Regions from separate parts of the Enterococcus faecium genome, predicted to be linked through region 2. Evidence: riboswitches for the same ligand, from Rfam matches in the RefSeq annotation. Region 2 holds a riboswitch; the other holds the start of a gene.
What was found. Region 2 has a riboswitch for magnesium ahead of PYW34_RS06045 (FtsW/RodA/SpoVE family cell cycle protein). Riboswitches for the same ligand answer to the same signal wherever they lie in the genome.
Positions count from the first base shown of each region.

Region 1: linked by a shared signal. The riboswitch ahead of mgtA (magnesium-translocating P-type ATPase) and the one ahead of PYW34_RS06045 (FtsW/RodA/SpoVE family cell cycle protein) in region 2 are both predicted to bind magnesium.

Region 1 is NZ_CP118955.1:588,605-592,029, reverse strand. It holds gene mgtA (magnesium-translocating P-type ATPase) at 1-1,864, opposite strand, end outside; M-box (ykoK) riboswitch at 2,206-2,380, opposite strand; gene ndk (nucleoside-diphosphate kinase) at 2,553-2,990, shown strand; gene PYW34_RS02735 (Rgg/GadR/MutR family transcriptional regulator) at 3,030-3,425, opposite strand, start outside.
Region 2 is NZ_CP118955.1:1,234,933-1,238,357, reverse strand. It holds gene PYW34_RS06055 (penicillin-binding transpeptidase domain-containing protein) at 1-70, opposite strand, end outside; gene PYW34_RS06050 (LCP family protein) at 195-1,079, opposite strand; gene PYW34_RS06045 (FtsW/RodA/SpoVE family cell cycle protein) at 1,171-2,334, opposite strand; M-box (ykoK) riboswitch at 2,459-2,625, opposite strand; gene PYW34_RS06040 (hypothetical protein) at 2,850-3,056, opposite strand; gene PYW34_RS06035 (flavin reductase family protein) at 3,072-3,425, opposite strand, start outside.

The sequences.
Region 1 (3,425 bases), 650 kb from region 2:
CCACTTTCATTGCAGGAGCGTCATTGATACCATCTCCTAAAAATCCGACAGTATGACCATTTTTACGTAAAGCTGTCGTCAAACGTGCTTTTTGCTGAGGATTCAATTTTACGAATACTTCATGGTCTTCAGCTACTTGTGCTAATTCATGATCACTCATTTCCGAGATTTTCTCACCGGTAACCAATTCATTGATCTCTAGACCTACTTGACGGCACACTGAACGTGTAACTAATTCGTTGTCCCCAGTCAGAACTTTTACAGCTACACCATGTTCTTTCAGAGCTTTCAACGCTTGTTTCGTTGTTTCTTTTGGTGGATCAAGGAAAGCAAGATAACCAATCAAAACCATGTCTGACTCATCTTTGACTGAAAATTCTCCAACGACGCTTGGATTGGTCTTTTGTGCGACACCAATCACTCGTAAGCCATCTTCATTAAGTGACTGTACTTTTGCAAGTACGGCTTCTTTTCGTTCTTTTGTTAATGGTGTAACAGTACCGCCAAGATCAATAAATTTAGAAATGTTCAGCATTTCTTCAATCGCGCCTTTTGTGATCATTTGTGTTTTACCAGCTGGATCAGCAACCACAACACTCATACGACGACGTTCAAAATCAAAAGGAATTTCATCCACTTTTTGATAATTGATCTTATCTGTATCTAAAGTTTCTGTTGCTTCATCAATGATAGCCACATCTAACAAATTTTTCAGCCCTGTTTGATAGTAGCTATTTAGATACGCATGGCGCAAAACACGATCATCTTCATTTCCTTCACAATCCATATGATATTCAAGAATGATTTTATCTTGTGTCAATGTCCCCGTTTTATCCGTACATAACACATCGATTGCACCAAAGTTCTGGATGGCATTCAAATTTTTGATCACTGTTCCTTTTTTGGCCATCACACTTGCTCCTTTGACCAAATTCGTCGTAACGATCATTGGAAGCATTTCAGGTGTTAGACCAACTGCTACAGATAGTCCAAAAAGAAAAGCTTCTAGCCAATCCCCTTTTGTAAGCCCATTGATGACGATAACTGCTGGAGCCATCAATGACATAAATTTGATCAGTAGCATGGATGTTTTATGGATGCCTAATTCAAAGCTTGATTGAATTGGTTTTTCAGATAGCGTTTCTGCTACATGACCAAATAGTGTTTCATTTCCAACAGAAACAATGATTCCTTCCGCACTTCCACTGATGACATTACTTCCCATAAAGACAAGATTTTCGTAACTTGTTTCGCTTTGCTGATCGTCTTCACATACTTTCGCATGCTTTTCTACTGGATAGCTTTCCCCTGTCAATGCTGCTTGGGAAATGAATAAATCCTTTGCGGACAATAAACGCATATCCGCTGGTATCATATCCCCTGCTGAAAGCCGAACAAGATCTCCACAGACGATTTCTTCCATAGGAATCTCTGTGTACTTTCCATTACGTTTTACAGCTGCCGTTACTTTCACAAGTGATTTCAGTTTTTCAGCCGCTTGATTGGAACGTACGGACTGAATCAACGTCATTGTCCCGCTGACGATAACCATAGTGAAGATAATGGCTACACCGAAAAGATCTTTATCTCCAGGAGCTGCTAATACATATTCCGTGATGAATGAAATAATTCCTAATGCGATCAACACTAATGTAAATGGCGTGATGTATGCTTTCAATATTTCTACAATGAATGGTGTTTTTTTGCCATATGAAATCGCATTTTCACCGTAATTTTCTCTTGAACGTTCGATTTGTTCTTCTGTCAATCCATTTGCTGATGCATGGAATAGTTCAAATAATTCTTGTTTCGTTTTTCCAGCAAAAGCTGCATAGATTTTTTGTGTATCTTTCTTTTTTTCCATCTCAATCTCTCCTTTGTGTCCAAAAGACAGCTGTTCTCGCTGCTTTTGGTCTTTAGCTATTCATCGGATCGATAGAGAAAAAACTGAAAGGGGCTGAGAACAGATAGATAATAGCCCTGGCCTTTCCTCTAGATCCTTGTTTTTCGAATGACTGTCATCCATTTGTTCTCATCTCCTTTACTAAGTAATTTTAATTCATGACTTCCAATCATTTTTCGAATAGTTATTTTTCCAATTAGACCACCTCCTTTTTATTTTTCACCGATGGGGATTTGCGGCAACAAAAAAACCTCTCGCCAAATACTCAGCGAAAGGTTTGAAAAAGCATATTAAAAAAAGCTTCTCAGATCTCATCGTTGAGTTTTGACACTGTACAACGTAAAAAGCAGATACCTGCTTTTAGCTACCTTATGAAAAGCCTTATCTCGACAATTCCTGTTCTACCCATTGGCGTCTCTCGACGTTTTTGGGCAGTAGCCTATGTTTGTATAGGAGCCTCACCTAACAAATCTTATTCGGTTTTCCTTCGTTAATATAACAACTAAAAAAGAGGATGTCAAATCAATTTTCCATGTTTTTCATACTTTTTTTAAAATACACACGTTATATTCCTGTCTCACGCGGTTTTATTTGTCTCATTTTCCACCTCCCGCTATAATAGAAATATAGTAGGAAATGAGGTGCTGTTATGGAAAGAACACTTGTTATTATCAAGCCAGACGGCGTGAGACGCCATTTAGTCGGAAGCATCATCCAACGTTTTGAAGCAAAGGGACTGGCCATTGCTGAAATGAAGTTTGAAACTATGACTCCTGAATTAGCAAAAGAACATTATCAGCACTTGACTGAGCGCAGTTTTTTTGATGAACTGATCGATTACATGACTTCCGGTCCTGTCGTTTATCTTGTGCTGGTCGGCGAGGAAGTGATCGATATCGTCCGTAAGATGGTTGGAGCAACAAAAGCTGCCGATGCTGTTCCAGGTACGATCCGAGGAGACTACGCGCTGCCGGGGACTGAAAACATCATTCACGCTTCTGATTCCCGTGATGCTGCGGTAAAAGAGATCGCCCGCTTTTTCCCGCCATTCGATATAAACAAACCGTCTGAAAAAGCGGCGAAGTGATACAAATTCTAAACTGCTGGCCATTGCTGAACCCAGCAACTAGACCAGCAGTTTTTTCTCTAAGGACCTCCGTTGATTCTTTCCTAACATATATTCGAGCACTGTGAAGAATTCTTGGTAGTCTTTCGTCTTTTCTTCCCCTAAAGCAGCAGAAATCAATCTTTGATAATAATCTGCCATCAATGTTTCATAGATCACTGTACTTCTTTCTTTATGTGCTAAGCTCCGTTTCATATCTTCATTCACACTACGTGCCTTTTTCAACCGACCATTTTCTATATAAAACGAAGTCAGGTTCATTAAAAAAGTAAAGAGATACTGCTCATGATTGTTCAACTGTGCTAATCGTCGCATTCTTTTTTTGATTTTCAAATAATTGTTCTCAATGAACCGATCACTGAATATCCAAGGAAAATCAGCTAGAATAGATAGTTC
Region 2 (3,425 bases):
CTATTAAGATCACTGCGCCGGCAATATAAGCGCCTGTTCGATTTTTGCCGTGCTTGTCACTTCTTTTCATTTTTTCCTCCTTCTCTTGCTTGTCATTCCTTTATTTCACTATTTATACCTGTTTATTCTAACATAATAAAAGAAGTCAGAACATAACATAGATTGTTATTTCTAACTTCTTTTATTTTCTTTACTTAATTATTCAGAAATTTTTTGATTGCTTCTTGGTTTTTGGTCAAATCTAATTCCAGAACACTTCCGGAAGGCGTATTGTCGTTGAAGTCCCAACTGCCGTCTACTGGTACGGATAATGTATCGATCTTTTTATTATTGTCTTTGAGGAAATCCATACCACAATCCAGAAGCACACTTTCTGGAAGGTTCGTTTGGATACTACCAAGTAATTTCCCAACCGCTTTGGGTAGCTTGAATATTGAAGTTACGTCTTTCAGCTGCTGAGAGATAGCTTTGATCACTTGCTGCTGCCTTCTGATCCTCCCGAAGTCTCCTTCTTTGTCTTCCCGAAATCGAGCATACTGGAGTAAAGTATTACCATCCATCACTTGCTCTCCTTTGTTTATATATACGCCATCTAAATCTAGAGATTTTTCTGCATCGATCTTGACTCCACCAGGAAACAGTTCATTAACGCAATCGATAAAATCTTGAAATGTGATACTTGCATAATAGGGAGCTTCAAATTTGAAATTTTCCTTTAATGTTTGATTTAATAAATCAACTCCCCCATAAGAGTAAGCTGCATTTATCTTATTCATTCCGTAACCTGGAATATCGACATATGAATCTCTCATGATAGAGATCAGTTTTGCTTGTTGTGTTTTCTGGTTGTATTGTGCAACCAGAAGTGAATCCGAGCGACCGTTTTCGTCTTTCGAACGAGCATCTGAACCAATCAAAGCCACATTTAGTGTGGTAGGGACACTTTTCGGCTCTACCTTTTTCACAGTTGAACTCTGTTTTGCAGACGAAAATCCATGGATAAACTCAATCGAAAAATAGCCAACTACTAATGTAAGCAGTAACAAAATAGATAATATGATTTTTTGAGATACTTTCATTGCGAATTCCTCTTTCTAAAAGAACCTCTCGCTTGAAAAATAAAAGATTGTACTTTATGATAATTCAAACTGAGAGTTTCTCAGTTTCTCTTTATTGTTTTTCAGGTCGATAGAGCGGCAACTCTTCGGCCTGTATCTTTGAAGAAATATTCAACGTGATTCCGATTCCTAAAGAAAGGATCAGATAACTTGTTCCTCCGTAGCTAACAAATGGCAATGGCACACCAGTCATTGGCATCAGCCCCGCGATACTTCCCACGTTCATTATCGTCTGAACGAATAGCAAAGTTCCGAATCCTAAAAGAAACAATCCAGCTTGCTGATTTTTACAGCGACTGCTTAAACAAAAGATTCTCATGCATAATGAGAACAATAAGAAAAGCACACACAATGCACCGATTAGCCCAAGCTCTTCTGTAATAATCGAAAAAATAAAATCTGTTTCTGTCTCTGGAAGATACCCTTTTTTTGTGATACTATTTCCTAATCCCCGCCCAAATATGCCACCATTATATAGTGCATAAAACGAATGGGTCATTTGATAGCCCGCACCATGACTATCGATAAAAGAATCTCTTAAAGTCGCGATCCTTTCATAAGCATGATTAAACATCTGTGGAAGCCAACCTTTATTTCCTAAATATAATACCCCGCCTGCTGCTCCAATCAGCAATGCAGAAAAAGTAACGATTAGATAGATCCCTTTTTTAAATGGAACCGCCGCTGCCCAAAATATGACCCACGCAATCGAAAGGATCATCAATGCTCCAGCAATCTTTGGCTGAAATAAAATCAGAAAAGTTATACCTACTGTAATCAGGAATGGTTTTTTTAGATCTTTTGGGCTACTATTTCCGTCACGAAAAAACCAGCTTAAATAAAAAATCAAAAAAAGATTTGCCAGTTCAGAAGGCTGGAATTGAATGCCAAACAGAGAGATCCAACGTTGTGCGCCGTTGACAGTGACACCGAATATCCCTATTCTTACTAATACTAAAAAGAAAATCGATAAGGCTAAACCGTATCCTGCTATTTTAGGGTGAAGTAAATAGTGTAGTTTGACTGAACGAGCTAAGAAGATCACGCTCCAACTCAAAAATATGAAAATTAGTTGACGCAATAATAGACTTTTTGTATTTTCATCGGCTTGCAATAAACGATAAGAACTGGCACTGTATACTTCTAAAAGACCGATCATGGACAAAGTCAAATAAGGACCCAAAATCCACCAATCGATCTTTTTTCTTTTTTTCACCGCATCTCCTCCTCACACAGCAATCCACTTGTCAGGTGAGGAGCGAGTTTGTCTCATCAAATAAGTCAGTCACAAAAATATAAAGAAAAGGTCAGAAACCTTTTCGAACAAGAATTCTGACCTAGCATCATCTCATCGTCCGAGTTTTAGCACTATACAACGTAAAGAAAACATTCTTAGCTATTGGAAAAAGCCTTAATCCGACAGTTTCTGTTTTACCCATTGGCGACTTTCGACGTTTCTGGGCAACAGCCTATGTTTGTATAGGAGCCTCACCTAACAAGGTTATTACTATATTCTATTTACGAGTTCATGATAGACTTTTCCTAATGATTAGGCAATGGAATTTGAAATGAAATAGTGAAATTTAACAATCTTTAATATTTTTTAGAAAAAAATAACAAATAAGTTGAAAGAATCCCGTTGCAAATTCTTTCAGTTGCACCAGGATTCTTTGATAATTTTTTAGTTTTATGTGTTTTTTTATATGTTTTTTCACTTTTCGGAATAAATATTTATTTGTTAAAGTAATTAAACAATCCGCTAATCGTTTGATCTGGCATTTCTATTTCCTTACCATCTAAAGTAACAGTAGTAACGACAAAATGGTCTTGCAATGGCGGAACTTCTAAGTACTGCCCTTGCAGAAAATCATTCACTGTTTCATATTCTTTTTTCATTTCTTTTGAATCTGTCGATGGTTTATAGCTTATTTTTAACATAACTAGTGCTCCTTTTTATTCGGGACGTGCAATCGTGAAAATTTCTCCTATTGCTGCATAATCATTTCCTGCCAAACGGCTTACAGCATTCAATTTTCTTGGATCGATCCTTCCTGTCTTATCATCATAGACTGTTTCATTTAAATGATATTTCTGTACTTCTAGCAAAAATAAATCAGCTGTTACTTTATTTTTATTCCGTATCTCGACATGTTCATATAAGGATGTTTCAAAACGAACTTTTGCTTCTGTCAATGCTGGTACTGAAATGATTACTGAATCAGTTAAAGTCAAGTCAGTCAGGTACAGTTCGCTTTCCTCATTAGGCAGATTGGCTGCTGTTTTATTTACTTCTTCTACGTTGTCCTC